One region of the Marinobacter sp. DSM 26671 genome, then DNA from elsewhere that is predicted to be linked to it. Evidence: predicted binding sites of a transcription regulator. Region 1 holds the regulator's gene; the other holds the start of a gene.

Region 1 (7,772 bases):
CCGCTCGGCCTCGGCGGCCGTGACCTTGGACAGGGCCTGTCCGGAAAACCCGAGAAAAACCAGTGCGACACCTGCAACGAGTTGGCTTCGCATCCCTTACACCTCCAGAAATTCATGCTGTTGGGTCGCCGCCACGAGCAGAACTCGCACAGCCGGGCGCCTTTTTGCCAAATTCAAACGGTCGTTTCAAGTGAATGTTTGTGTTTTATTGTGAAACCTCACCGCACAGAGAATGGAAGAAATTTGATAGCGAAAATGATATAGTGACGAATTAATTTTTCGGGGTTACACCCGCGCTGGGGGATTGAAGGTATTCCATGGCCTCGCAATGGCACTCACTGGTTTCTCAAAAGCTCTTTCTCGCCCGCACGCTGCTTCAGCCACTCGACCGGCCCACAGACGAGGCTCAGGAACAACGTCCCAACGAGGCGGAACAGGCGCTGCGCCGGGAGGCCGCTATTCAGGGGGCGATCGAGCTGCTTCTGCGGTCTCGAAAACTGTTGCTGGTCATGGTTGCGAGGCTATACCAGAGAAAATCAGAGGAGCCTTCAACCCTTGATGAGCTGGTCGCTCTTATCGGGCCAGAACCGAGTGAAGTTGGCCGCCTGAAGGAGCTGGAACAGCGATCCGGGAGTTGGTGGAACCATCTGGAGCAACTCGAGCGCGCCCAAAGCAGACCCCCGGCGACCAAAAAAACCGTGAGCGAGGAAAACATCATTGCGGTATCGGCCGATTCCGGCCCGGATCGATCGTCGGCTGCTTTGATGAAAACGCTGACCGCCGTCAAACATTTTGCCGACGATCTGGAAGAGCAGCACAGCGAGTGGTAAGCCACTCCCAGCTCCGGTTATTCAAATCGTATTAACTTGAAGGTTTATTGAATGTCACCATCGTTTTTTGAAATCGTGCAATTGACCAATGGCGATTACGCTCTGCGCCGCATTGATGATGACAGTGCGCCACTGGTAAAAATCTCTTTTTCGGAAGAAGCCCGGGAAATGATGGAAGATCGGGATATGTCGGTTGCCAAAGCCATGATTGCAGCTGGCATTGAGGCTGTAGGCAATGTTGCCCACGATATCGACTGGGAAGATGACGAACTGGACGCCTCAGACGCCCAGCCCTCCTACACTTTGCATTGATCGGTTAACGCTGCCTGAGAACGACGCCGTGGCTATTGCCCTCGGCCGAGGCTCTTTGCAGGGATTCGAAGGCAACTCGCCCCAGTTTACGGGTCCACATGACCACAGCGTGACAGGTGCCGGCACTGAGGGCTCGCTCTGCCAGGTCCTGGGCAGGATAGTCCGGTGTTGAACGCAGCACCAGCAATTCGCCGGCGACAATCCCGTGCATTTTTTGCCACTTGCTAACCAGCGCCTGGGGCGGGTCGATCCAGGCCAGCCAGCGCTTCTCTTGATTCAGCTGGGTCAGCATTGGCAACAGCAGCTGGAAATTTTCTACCTGGCCTTCCGGCAGAATGATCTCCGTCACATTGCCACAGACTTTGGGTTCGGTGGTTTCCGGAGCGCGTCGGGCGCGAATGACGGAACGTCGCTCGCGGGCGGCGGTTGCCGACACTGAACAGGACAGAGCATTGGGGTTGTAGGCCAGATTCTGATTAAAGCTCATTTGTTCCATAATTCACCCGTTATTCAAACTATCTGAGGCTATCCGAACCGCTCAGTGCAGGTCAGAGCGGCGGATAACACCAACACCCAGACCCTCGATGAACAGCTCCTGTTCGGTCAGGTCCACTTCGATCGGTGCGAATTCTTCGTTTTCGGCAATCAGGTAGACTTTCGAGCCTTCCTTGCGGAAACGCTTTACCGTGACCTCATCGCCAACCCGGGCAACAACCACCTGGCCGTTGTGAACATCCTGGGTACTGTGAACTGCCAGCAGGTCGCCATCGAGAATACCGATGTCTTTCATGCTCATGCCCCGGACCCGCAGAAGATAATCTGCAGACGGCGAAAAGAATTCTGGCTGCAGTGTGCAGTGGTCCTCGATGTGCTCCTGAGCAAGGATCGGACTACCGGCAGCGACCTGACCAATGACCGGGAGGCCCAGATCCTCTTCCGCCTCAGGCAGACGGATGCCGCGGCTCGCTCCCGGCACCATCTCGATGGCACCTTTCCTTGCCAATGCCCGGAGATGTTCTTCCGCGGCGTTGGCCGAACGGAAGCCCAGTTCTGCTGCGATTTCAGCACGGGTTGGCGGATAGCCGGTCTCGTCGACGTATCGGCGAATAATATCCAGTACCTGGGACTGCCTTGCTGTCAGCTTCATCAAGCTACTCCGCTATATCGGGATCGGGCCGCTGCAAACATCAGCCTCTCGTAAGAGTGGCTCCGGTGGCCCTGTTTTTTTATACAGTAAACTGACTATATACAGTGTTTTATCCAGTGTAAAGTCGGCTCCCTGATTTTCTTGCATCCGCTTAATAATGAGGATCAACAGCGGTGTGATATGGTTAGGGCAATATTCCTCACGAACCAGGGAGCACCATGACTCAAGTCAGTGCCTGCAGGATGCCTGAAATCCTAGAGACGAACGAAGGGAAGGAACGCCGGGTTGGCGTCGAGATCGAACTGTCTGGTCTGGGCTACGATGAGCTGGTTACATTGGCGGCGAAGATGCTGGAGGGCACACCTGAGCTCAAGTCACGCTATGTGACAACCTTGCAGACAGCTCTTGGCGACTTCACGGTTGAGCTTGATTCCGATCCGATCAAGGATCTTGATCTGGCGGATGAGCGCCTCCCCGAGTCCATTCGTGAACTCGGTGGACAGGCGATGGATGTGATCGACGCCGCGGCCGAACGCGTGGTACCCCTTGAGATCATAAGCCCACCCCTGAAGTTTTCCAGCGTCGAGGTGATTGAAACGCTCGTCGACAAGCTCAGGAACGCCGGGGCACTGGGCAGCCGGGACGCCATCTATTTTGCGTTTGGCCTGCAGCTTAATCCCGAGTTGCCCGACCTCAGCCCGGAGACCCTGGTTCGTTACTTCCAGGCGTTCGCGGCCCTGTATGAATGGCTCAAGCACCGGCATCAACTGGACGTCAGCCGCAAATTCACTACGTACATCGAACCCTGGCACGGCCGCTACACCGAGCTCCTGATGGAGGATAACTATCAACCAAACCTCGGGGAGCTCATGGAGGATTACCTGGAGTTCAATCCTACCCGCAATCGCGCGCTTGACCTGCTTCCACTGTTTGCCCACCTGGACAAGGAACGGCTGGAACGCCATGTTCAGGATCCCAGGATAAAAAGCAGGCCAACCCTGCATTACCGGTTGCCGGATTGCGACATCGACAATCCCGGCTGGCATTTCTCAACCGTTTGGAACGACTGGGTCGTCCTGGAGCAACTGGCCAACAATCCCGACGACCTGGCCGACATGCGGCAACTGTTCCGGGAGCGCCGCAAACTGAATCTTCACAACCTGACCCACAGCTGGCGGGAAACCACTGACGACTGGCTGGCCAAAAACGGGTATGTCTGAAGAGTCCAAAGAACAGGAACTTGAGGTTCCGGGCCTGACGATCGGCATCAGTGGTCCCGCTCGAAAAAGCCTTGCCCATCGCCTGATCAGCCTGGGTCTGCGCCTCCACGGTGCCCGGACCCACTATATTCGCCCCGGTTCACGGGTTGCCGTACCGATGCTTGATGGCCTGGTGCTGTCAGGCGGCACCCACGTCCATCCTGAACGTTATGGGCAGGAGCCACAGGTTACCGCCAACTATGACCGCAAGCGGGATAAAACCGATCAGTCACTGCTTGAGCAGGCTGAAGCCATTGGCATTCCCGTGCTCGGGATTTGCCGCGGCGCCCAGTTCATCAACGTTTTCCACGGCGGGTCCCTGTGCCAGAACGTGACACCGCTGAGGGTCAATACCCGGCATCGCCCACTGCTCTTGCCCCTGCAAACCGTGCGACTGGTAACGCACAGCCGGCTTGAGCAAGCCATGCGCTCCCCGGTGATCGGCGCCAACCGGATTCACAGCCAGGCCATCAAGCGCCTGGGCCGCAACCTGCGCGTGACCGCCGTGGACAATGATCTGTTTGTACAGGCTATTGAAAGCACCGGACGCCAATGGCTAACGGGCATCCAATGGCACCCGGAATACCTGCTCTACCATGGCGGACACCGACGCATCTTTGGCCAGTTCGTGGATGCTGCCCGCCGATACAAACTGGCGCGCCTGGAACCGGATTCCGACGACGCCTGATCCATTAACGGTTTCCAAAGGAGGCACTACCATGAACGGACGGAACCGAAAGCTCCGTTTAAACCTGAAGTCCGGTTTTATTCTCCCTCTCGCGCTCACAGTACCTGCTCTGACAATGGCAGGTGAAGTTACGCTCACTGGCGAGGGCAGTGTCCGATACGAGCCCGACAGCGCCAGACTCCAGTTCACAGCCAGTGCCGAGCACGAGCTTCCCCAGAAGGCCACCGAACGGGTAGCGGCCCTGATGGCGCAGTGGCGCGAGGGTATTACCGAGTATCAGGATCAGCTCAATGATTACTCAGACGCGTCGGTAAACCTTTACACCCGAACTCTGCCCGCATCTGAAAGAGAGGAGCAGCCCCGCAAGCAGGCCGTCGCCTCCCAGACCGTCAGCTTCAGCATCAGTGATCTTACTCTGCTCAACCCCCTGCTCCAGCAGGCCCAGGCTGTGGGCCTGGATTACCACCTGGGCCCTCACCAGTTCTTCCACTCGGATGAGACCGGTATGGAACAGGAAGCACTGGCCAGAGCCATCGCAGACGCCCAGGCCCGCTGCCGATTCGTGGCCAGTCAGCTCGACCAGAGCTGTGGTGATGTAGTCACCATCAACATCAATGGCGGGCACCGCCCGGTACCAATGATGATGGCGGAGGCCAAATCCATGTCGGATACGGTCTCGAGCGTGGGTGAGCGGGAAATCCGGGCCTCAGTGAGCGCCACCTTCGAGCTGGACTGAACTCAGAAATCCCGGGTGTAGAAGATATCCAGGGAGGCCGCCAGCCCGCTGGCAGCCTCCAGATAGAAGTAACGGCCCAGATCGTAGCGCAGAGCGACCGTGGTGATCGGCTCGAAGATGCCGACACCGTAGCGGACACTCAGCTCATCCGTCAGATACCCGCTCGCCACCACCGAGGTCTGATCGCCGGAACCCTCCGCTTCCAGGGTGAGCTGGCGAATACCGAACTCTTCGCCAATTTGCCCCGTCACCTTGTTGGCCTGGGTCAGTCCCAGGGACAGCGCCGCCCGGCTCATCTGGCCCTCATCACCCCGGCTCTGGGGCGCCCGGCCAAGAATGACATAGGAAAGCGCCTCCGTCTGAGGCATGTCGGGGTTGGAGAATACTTCCGTCTGGGGCGACTGCACAGGGCCGGTCAGACGAATACCGGCCACGACGGTATCCACGGTGCGGACGGCCTCGATGTCCAGGTAGGGTTGGGTAAGGTTGCCCACGAACAACAGTCTTGCCCGCCTGAGCTTGAGCTCCTGACCATAGGCTTCATACTGGCCATTGACCAGTTGGAGCGTGCCACGGGTATCCATGTCATTGCCAATGCGAAGAGATCCCTCCAGATCACCGGTCACGCCGAAGGCGGCAAAAGTCACCTGATCTTCTCCAACAACCACGGTCACATCCATATTCAGCGATCGGACAACGGGCTCTTCCCGTTCCACGCCGACAATGACCTCATCCTCCGAGACCGACACGGCCTGGTCCGGCAAACCCTGTATCTCGATATCGCCTCTTGGCACTCCGACCTGTCCGGATACCTCCAGGGCCCCCTCACTGAAAACGATGGTCAGATCCGGCTCCACCTCAAGCTGCGCATAAGGCTCCAGGTTGAATGGCACACGGCTGCCGGAAATCGTGATTTCCCCCCGGGGAGACTGTTGCCAGTCGATTTCCCCATCCACAATGGTCTGGCTTCGCGCATTGCTCCGGATCCTGCCACTGATCTCGGCCGAGTAACCGCCAAACTGAACGCTGGCGATCACTTCCTCGATTGGTACCGGCAAGCGGGGATCGGAAACTCGTCCATTCACCAGGTGCAGTTCGCCGGTCACCGCCGGGTTCATCAGCGGGCCGGAGAGCAGGCCCTGGCCGTTCACCCGACCGGCAACTTCGTCCAGTCCGGAAAGCAATCCTGCAAGGGCAATATCCAGACCCTCGAGACTGAAGGAACCCTCAACGCTACGGTCGTCCGAGTTCGGATCCAGGTTCATATCCAGCGTGAAATCGCCAAGCTCGGGTCCGGAAAGACGGACCGCAAGGTCGGCTTGTCTCGGCTTCAGGCCGACCTCGGTTGTCAGGGTATTGTAGGCGAGTGACTCCCACTCGCCGTCCACCAGCAACTGGAATTGTCCTTCACCGGCGTCCAGGAAAACGCGTCCGTCCGGGCCGTCGTCGGTTGTGGTGAAATCAACCTCTCCGTTGATCCAACCGTCCCAGCGTAACGTCTCTGGCAGCAAGGGAGCGAGGGCAACGGTTGGGAAGCGGTCGATACGATAGGCAATGCGGGGAACCGGGAGCAGTGTCTGGTCCTCGGCACAAACCGTACTCTCCTCCCAGCGCCAGCAATGATTGCCAAATGTGAGCTCACCATCGGCTTTGTATGCCAGGGTCGCCGGGGCCTGAAGCCGCCATTGCTGGGACTGTTCCGGAAGGTCAATCAGGCCGCGGGACAGCTCTCCCTGCCAGGTTCTCCAGTCAGCGCCGGCCTCTCCTGCGAAAACCAGCTCAAGGTCAGCCTCGGCATGACGTGCACCGATGCTCACGGTGTGCTTTCCCTGGGTGCCATTGGCTTCCAGAGTGAGCGTTTCAAGCTCTTGCCCGAACCCGTTGAGGTTCTCCGCCTGCAAACGGCTGACAAGGCGCATGCCGTCCTGCAGATCGGCCTCAAGACTGAGGGTTTCAATGGCGAGCTTATCCTGCCAGCCCAGGTTTTTGCCACTTGCACTCAGCTCGCCCCTCGGGCGCTCTGGTGTTCCCTCCGCCGTCAGAGTGGCTTGCAGATTCCCCGTCAGGCCAGGCAGGACAATTTCCGGCGCGGGCAGGTTCAGAGCCAGATCACCACGCAGAACGTCGCCCCAGGTACCGCTACCCTCAATACGGTTGTCACCCACCAACAACTGCAGGTCGGATAGCTCCCAACTGCCTGATGAGGTATCTAGCCGTCCCTGCAGAGACGCGGGATTGGAACGCCAGTCGCCCTCAAGATCCCATCCGGCATTCATGGCAGGTACCGGTCCATCCCCGAGTTGTCCCTCGGTCGTCACATCACCGCTGAGACTGGCTTCCAGTACAGGTACCCAATAACCGGGATTGAAGTCCTTCAGGCGCAAGGCCGCCTGCCAGGAAAGCGGCCCGGAAAAGTTCACCGAGCCGTTGCCGGTAAGAGACCCGGCGCCTGTGCTGACGGTCAGGTTGGTCAGTGTGGTCTGCCCGGCATCGCCATCCACCGTGGTGGTCAGTTCCGCGTTGCCCTGGGGACCCTCGACACCGGCTTGAAGCTCTGCATGGTAGTTCCCCTCACGCCAGGACACGGTGCCATCCAGGGAACGAAGGGTTACCACTGGCGGCTCAAAGCCCGGGATCAGCGTATACCAGGGAAATCCGCGCAAACGGATGTCGGCACTGGCTTCGAGGCCCTCGCTCCAGGAGACATTGCCATTGGCCACCACAGTGTCTTGCCCTGCACCATTCTCCTTGTCTGCGGCCAACTCGATCCGGATGTTCTCCGCCGCACGAGTCGTCGCCA
Region 2 (7,772 bases), on a different contig from region 1:
GTTCTCAACGTAACCGAACAGGTTGTGGTAGGTGGGGTTATCCTCCACAACCATCGGCACTTCGTTGGTTTTCTGATGCACCAGAACATTGACGAGGTAACGGCGGGGCATCTTCTTGTCGAGGGACGCATACGCAATCGCTGCCTGTTCCTCGTTGTCATCGAGGAAAATCTCGAGATTTTCAACCAGGTCCGCCCGAACCGCTTCAAAGAAGGCGACCACGTCCGGCAGATCCTTGTATTTCTCGATCAGCTCATCGATCTGATGACCTGAGATACTCTCGAGGGTCTCCTGGTTCAGGGCTTGCTGTTTATCAGCGTATTCCTGCTCCCAGTCCGCCAGTTTGCGAAGCGCCTGCCGGAGCTTTTTCTCAAGCTTGTTGATGGCATCTTCGAACTTGTCGCGCTGCTCATCGGTCAGAGCCTGGAAAGATTCCGCAGTGTGGGGTTCGTCGCCATTCATGGCCACCAACCGATAACCGCCCGGGGTTGTCACAGTGAGGCTGACTTTTTTGCGCTTGGCCTGGGCCGCCACCTTCTCCAGCTCGTCTTCCTGCTTTTTGCCGTATTCGTTTTTCAACTGTTCCGAGCGCTCAAGAAAGCTGTCGCTGTCAAAGGTCTGGGGAATAACCTTGACCAGGCGACTCATCAGCTTTTCCATATCCTGTTTGAGCTGGGTACCCTTCCCGGCCGGGAGCTGCAACAGCTTCGGAATGCGCGGCTCCTCGAAGTTGGCCACGTAGCACCAGTCATGGCTCTGCTGATCCGTATCCACATGATGCTCGAGGTAACGCAGCATCATGGTGCGCTTACCCAGGCCATTACGGCCAACGGCATAGACGTTGTAACCGCCATGGGGCATTGCCAGAGCAAAACGCACAGCCTCCTGGGCACGGTTCTGGCCAACGATTTCAGCCAGGGGCTCCAGTTGCTTGGTGGTTTTGAACGGCAGATCTTTCAGAACACAGGCTTTGTAAAGCTGGTGCAGAGGCAGTGACTTCAAGGTTTGGTCCTGTAACGGTTAACACATTGGCCGGTCATTGTAGATTCTGCGGTCGGCTCTGTCGCGTTCAGCACGAAGATTTCTGGAGTCGCGCACAGTGCGCGGGATTTTGTTAGGCAGTTCACAATTCCGCCGCCGCTCATTTTTCAGCCAGCCTTTCCGGAACTACACTTCATGTCCCAACCATAAAAACAATGCACGCAACGGACGCCAGCGTATGACCAATGATTCCGCAGAGCGCAGAATCAAGGATCGTTACCCCGCCTCCTGCCTGAAGGTCCAGCTCCGGGAGCGTAGCTTCCTTGGTCGTGGCAAACACCCCACGCCGGTTACCTGCCTGGACCTCAACCGGTACGGAATGGCAGTGCTATGCCCCCGACCAGTAGAGCCGGGCGCCCGTCTGTTCATGGATTTTGACGGCAAGTACATCAGCGAATCGCGGGTTTGTGCCCGGGTGGTGGAATGCCAGCCCTTCCAGACCGGCTATCGCGTCAGTGTCCAGTTCAGCTATTGCCTGGACAAGAAGGGCTATTCACGAACTGTCGACAATGCCCTGTCGCGGATTGAAGGCTTCTACAACCGGTTTGCCAGCTGAGCCAGGCCTTCGGAATCAAACCAGCCCGGCGTCAAGGCTGGCCGCAACATACATCCCCAGCTCCCGACACTGATCTTCAAACTCTTCCCGGTATTCACCCCGGCAGATCAAAGGCTCCTGGACCAGCTTCCAGCGTAGCCCGGTAGTAATGCTTTCTATTGCCCGCTTGGTGCCCGTGCCGTCATGGCCGGCGCGAATGTAATAGGCAAAAGGCAGCCCCTGGGTTTTCTCGAGGCAGGGATAGTAGCTGCGATCGAAGAAGTCTTTTAAAGCACCACTCATATACCCGAGATTCTCAGTGGTGCCCAGAATAATGGCGTCGCAGGCAAGAACGTCTTCGGGACCGGCATCCAACGGTGCCAGAACGGTTACTTCAACGTTTTCGATATCTTCATGGCGGGCACCCTCATCCACAGCTTCTCGTAGGCGGAGGGTGTTCGGGGAAGGCGCATGGGCAACAATCAAAAGTTTCTTCATGCCATCCATACGTCCTCCCTACATCAAGCTTAGAGCAGCTCGCCGTTGGCTTCTGAAGGCTCTTCTTTTGCGTCTTTCTTCGGTTCAGGCTTGGGCATCAACTTGTCCCGAACCTTGGCTTCGATCTCGTTGGCAATGTCCATGTTTTCTTCCAGGAACTTGCAGGCGTTGGCCTTGCCCTGACCGATCTTGTCGCCATTGTAGGCGTACCAGGCTCCGGACTTGTCGACAAAGCCTTCCTTGACGCCCATATCCAGCACTTCCGCCATGTGGTAAATGCCCTTACCGTACATAATCTGGAACTCAGCCTGCTTGAACGGCGGCGATACTTTGTTCTTGACCACTTTCACGCGGGTCTCGTTACCGACCACTTCGTCACCATCTTTCACGGCACCAATGCGGCGGATATCAAGGCGAACGGAGGAGTAGAATTTCAGCGCGTTACCACCGGTGGTGGTTTCGGGCGAGCCAAACATAACCCCGATTTTCATACGGATCTGGTTGATGAAAATCATCAGGCAGTTAGCGTGTTTGACATTACCGGTCAGCTTGCGAAGCGCCTGGGACATCAGTCGCGCCTGCAGACCCACGTGGCTGTCGCCCATTTCACCCTCGATTTCCGCTTTCGGGGTCAGGGCCGCCACGGAGTCCACGATGATCACGTCTACCGCATTGGAACGAACCAGCATGTCGGCAATTTCCAGGGCCTGCTCACCGGTATCCGGCTGGGACACCAGAAGGTCGTCCACATTGACGCCCAGCTTTTCGGCGTAAACCGGATCGAGCGCGTGCTCGGCATCCACGAATGCACAGGTTTTGCCGGCTTTTTGTGCTTCGGCAATTACCTGGAGGGTGAGCGTCGTCTTACCGGAACTTTCCGGACCGTAGATTTCGCAAATTCGACCATATGGAAGACCGCCAATACCCAGGGCAACGTCCAGGCCAAGGGAACCGGTGGAGACCGCAGGAATGGCTTCGCGGGGCTGATCGCCCATTTTCATCACGGCGCCCTTGCCGAACTGGCGCTCAATCTGCCCAAGTGCTGCGCTCAATGCTTTCTTGCGGTTGTCTTCCATCAGTGCAAACCCTCTGTCGCCTGGGCCGCCACCCTCAGGAAAAGGCTGGCAGCGAAATAGTGAATCGGGAATCTGTACAGCTCGAACAGCCCATTCCCTGTATATTTGAACAGTATTAAAACATAACCCGCAGAGGAGACCAACCCCTCCGGATGTGAAAGCCGTCAGACTTCGTCCACAAAATTGTTAACCCCTTGAAGGGCAAAGAGAACGGCCTGCCTGCGGACCTGATCACGATCACCCTCAAAGTGTTTTACCACGGCCACGGTGGAGGCCGGGCTGCTACCCCAGGCAAACCAGACGGTGCCCACAGGCTTGTCATCGCTGCCACCGCCGGGCCCGGCAACACCACTGATAGCCACGGCAACGTCAGCATCTGTCGCCACCAGGGCACCGGCAACCATTTCCCGCACCACCGGTTCGCTGACCGCACCGTGTTCATCCAGCGATTTCCGGGTTACGCCCAGAAGCCCCTGCTTGGCCTCATTGCTGTACGTGACCAGGCCACCCAGCACGTAGGCCGAAGAACCGGCACGATCGGTCAGTACCTTCGCAACCCAGCCGCCGGTGCAACTCTCCGCCGTCGCAACGGTACGGCCGGTTGTCAGCAGTCGTTCACCAAGGCGGTTGCCTGCCTCTTCCAATTCCTGATCGCTGGCCAGCATAATGACCTCCTTCGTTTCATCACGGCGGTTATTTTCTTACAATTCACGCCTTCATCCAAAGCAAGGCTACCGGACCCGTTCATGTCAGCAGCTCAGACCGATCTTTCCAAGCACACCCCAATGATGCAGCAGTACCTGAAGATCAAGGGCCAGCACCCCAATGAACTGGTTTTTTACCGCATGGGGGACTTTTACGAACTGTTCTACGAAGATGCCAAGAAAGCGGCCGAGCTGATGGGTATTACCCTCACCGCCCGGGGCCAATCTGGCGGCAATCCGATCCCCATGGCCGGCATCCCCTATCACTCTTCTGAGGGCTACATTGCCCGGCTGGTTCGGGCAGGTCAATCCATCGCCATCTGCGAACAGATCGGAGATCCTGCCACCAGCAAGGGTCCGGTTGAGCGACAGGTGGTGAGGATCGTCACACCGGGGACCCTGAGCGACGACGCCTACCTGGAGGATCGACGGGACAATCTACTGGTGGCTATCTATAACCATCGGGAGCAGTTCGGTTTTGCCTCGCTCGATATTTCCAGCGGCCGTTTTGCCGTGTCGGAGCTGGAAAACCTGGAGGCCCTGCAGGGCGAACTGCAGCGCCTGCGTCCGGCGGAAATCCTGATCAGCGAGGATTTTCCCTACGAGGACGTTCTGGAGGGTTTCACCGGAATACGCCGTCAGGGGCCCTGGCTCTTCGAATCCGATACGGCCCGCAGGGTTATTACCCATCAGCTTCAGGTCAGGGACCTGACAGGTTTCGGCTGCGAGGAACTCAATCTCGCCGTCTGTGCCGCGGGCTGCCTGCTGCAGTATGCCAAGGAAACCCAGCGTACCGCCCTGCCCCATATTCGCAAGCTGACCCGCGAACGGCGCGATGAAGCAGTCATCCTGGACGCGGCCAGCCGTCGCAATCTGGAAATTGACACCAATCTCATGGGCGGCCACCAGTATACCCTCGCCTGGGTCATGGACCGCACCGCCACATCCATGGGTGGACGGGAACTCCGGCGCTGGCTGAATCGGCCGCTTCGGGATGTGGAAATCGTCCGCCAGCGTCAGCAGGCGGTATCGGCACTGCTGGACGGGTTCCACTATGAGCCGGTGCACGATCTGCTGAAAGCTGTTGGCGACATTGAGCGCGTGCTCGCACGGGTCGCCCTTCGTTCGGCCCGCCCAAGAGACCTGGCGCGGCTTCGGGATGCCTTCCAGGCCCTGCCGGACCTGCAGGAAACCCTGAAACCGGTCAATTCCCACCACGTCGTCAGGCTGGCGACCATCATTGGGGAATACCCGGAACTGGCGGATCTGCTGGAGCGCGCCATCATCGACAATCCCCCGGTCGTGATCCGTGAAGGCGGGGTCATCCGGGAAGGCTTCGACGAGGAGCTGGACGAGCTGCGCAACATCAGCGAAAACGCCGGCCAGTATCTGCTGGATGTCGAAACCCGGGAGCGGGATCGCACCGGTATCAGCACCCTCAAAGTAGGTTACAACCGGGTCCACGGCTACTACATCGAAATAAGCCGGGCCCAGTCCGATCAGGCGCCGGTGGATTATATTCGCCGGCAGACCCTGAAAAACGCCGAGCGATTCATCACGCCGGAACTCAAGGAGTTCGAGGACAAGGCCCTGAGTGCCAAGAGCCGGGCCCTGGCCCGTGAGAAAGGCCTTTACGATGACGTACTGGAAACCGTCGCCGGGCAACTTGCGCCACTTCAGGATGCCGCGCAGGCACTGGCAGAACTGGATGTGCTGAGTAATTTTGCCGAGCGCGCCACCTCTCTGCGCTTTTCCGCGCCGGAGTTCAGCGAATCCCCGGGTTTTGACATTGAGGAAGGGCGCCATCCGGTGGTTGAACAGTTGCTGGACGAGCCCTTCGTACCGAACGATCTGCTAATGGACACCCAGCGCCGCATGCTGGTGATAACCGGCCCGAACATGGGCGGTAAATCCACCTATATGCGTCAGGCCGCGCTGATTGCGCTGCTCGCCTACACCGGCAGTTTCGTGCCCGCCAACCGGGCAGTGATCGGCCCCGTGGACCGGATTTTCACCCGGATGGGCTCCTCCGACGACATCGCCGGCGGCCGGTCCACCTTCATGGTGGAAATGACCGAAACCGCCAACATCCTGCACAACGCCACCGAGCACAGCCTGGTGCTGATGGACGAGGTGGGCCGGGGCACCAGCACCTTTGATGGCCTGTCACTGGCCTGGGCCACCGCCGAGCACCTGGCCCGGGAAATCCGTTGCTACACCCTGTTTGCCACCCACTATTTCGAGCTCACCCATCTGGCCGATGAGTTGCAGCATGCCGTCAACGTGCATCTGACAGCCACCGAGCACGATGACAGCATCGTATTCCTGCACAACGTGCATGATGGCCCGGCGAGCCAGAGCTATGGGCTCCAGGTAGCCAAGCTGGCCGGCGTGCCCCAGGATGTGATCCGAAATGCCAAAACCCAGCTTTCCAATCTGGAAGGCTCTGCCTCTCCAAAGGCGCCGGCAGACATGGGCGGCGAACCGCAAAAAGACACACCCCGCACCAAACCGGCAACGCAGGTCAGCGAACCGGTTTACCAGGGCGATATGTTCGCCAGCATGGAGCCCAGTGCCGTGGAAGACGCGCTTAAAGAGCTGGATCTGGATGGGCTGACACCCCGCGATGCCATGAACCAGCTCTACGAACTGAAGGCGCTGATGAAGAAATAGCGCAAAATTGATCTGTGTAATAAGGTTATAGCAGCCCAATGCTTGCGGCTGTGCGGGTCGCTCCCTACAATATCGCGCACCAAAATATAACGGTGGCGCCCGAAGGCGCTCCTGATGAGACTGACCGACCACTGGACCAGGGATCTGACTATGGCGTTTATCGTTACTGATAACTGCATCAAGTGTAAATATACGGACTGCGTGGAAGTCTGCCCGGTAGACTGCTTCTACGAAGGCCCAAACTTTCTGGTAATCGACCCGGACGAATGCATCGACTGCGCCCTGTGTGAGCCCGAGTGCCCTGCCGAAGCCATCTTCTCGGAAGACGAGCTGCCCGCCGATCAGGTCCAGTTTGTAGAGCTGAATGCTGATCTGGCCGCAAAATGGCCGAATATCACTGAAAAGAAAGACCCGCTGCCCGACGCCGAAGAGTGGGATGGCAAGCCGAACAAGCTGCAGTATCTGGAAAAGTAAGACTTCAGAGCTGAAACGGAAAAAGGGAAGCTGCGGCTTCCCTTTTTCTTTGTGCGAAGAGCATCAGAAACGGTCAGGTACTGGCGAGCTTGGCCCCCATGGCCACGAAAAACCCGCCGGTCAGGCCGTTCAGCATCCGCTTCATCCGCGCATTCACACCCAGACTCCGGAAGGTGACCACCACCCAGGCCAGACCGCACTGCCAGAGCATGGCCAGCAGGAAATGCACCCCGGCCAGCATCAGGGACTGCTGAAAGGCGTTACCGACGGGATCCACAAACTGGGGTAGCAGGGCCATATAGAACAGCGCCGTTTTCGGATTCAGAACGTTGGATAACAGCCCCTCACGGAACGACGCCACCATGGTGACCTTCCGGCGAGCAACCTTTTCCTCTTTTACCTCGGGGGCGTCGCCACGGCGAAGGGCCTGACGCAATGAACCGATGCCCAGCCACACCAAATAGCAGGCACCGGCCCATTTCAGGGCGGAAAAGGCCCAGGCGGTTTCCACCAGCAGAAGGGAAATGCCGAGGGCCGAGAGCGTGGCATGAATGAACAGGCCGCTGCAGATGCCAACGCTGGTGACACAACCATCCCGCAAACCACCCCGGCCGGTATTGCGCATCACCAGAAGGGTATCAACACCCGGTGTAATGGTGAGCAGGGTAATGGCGACGAGATAGGCCCAGAACAGATCCGAGATCAAAACCATTCCCTCATAAACTCTTGAACGAAACGTTCCAGAGGAGCCCGAACAACACAATCCGGGAA

What was found. Region 1 encodes LexA, which represses DNA repair genes until DNA is damaged. Its sites were predicted from a motif close to CTGTNTNNNNANACAG; they were not measured.
Region 2: a site for LexA is predicted at 3,248-3,263, ahead of recA (recombinase RecA). Genes of this name have one in related genera too.

What each region holds. Positions count from the first base shown of each region.
Region 1 is NZ_FONF01000005.1:1,017-8,788, forward strand. Features, by position in the region: gene BM035_RS06795 (DUF1329 domain-containing protein) at 1-93, opposite strand, end outside; gene BM035_RS06800 (DUF6586 family protein) at 318-830, shown strand; gene BM035_RS06805 (hypothetical protein) at 882-1,142, shown strand; gene BM035_RS06810 (cell division inhibitor SulA) at 1,147-1,638, opposite strand; gene lexA (transcriptional repressor LexA) at 1,681-2,292, opposite strand; gene BM035_RS06820 (amidoligase family protein) at 2,508-3,509, shown strand; gene BM035_RS06825 (gamma-glutamyl-gamma-aminobutyrate hydrolase family protein) at 3,502-4,236, shown strand; gene BM035_RS06830 (SIMPL domain-containing protein) at 4,268-4,972, shown strand; gene BM035_RS06835 (translocation/assembly module TamB domain-containing protein) at 4,975-7,772, opposite strand, start outside.
Region 2 is NZ_FONF01000007.1:75,833-83,604, reverse strand. Features, by position in the region: gene BM035_RS09840 (ATP-binding protein) at 1-1,002, opposite strand, end outside; gene BM035_RS09835 (PilZ domain-containing protein) at 1,220-1,597, shown strand; gene BM035_RS09830 (flavodoxin family protein) at 1,613-2,083, opposite strand; gene recA (recombinase RecA) at 2,104-3,150, opposite strand; gene pncC (nicotinamide-nucleotide amidase) at 3,315-3,815, opposite strand; gene mutS (DNA mismatch repair protein MutS) at 3,897-6,527, shown strand; gene fdxA (ferredoxin FdxA) at 6,678-7,001, shown strand; gene BM035_RS09805 (LysE family translocator) at 7,075-7,713, opposite strand.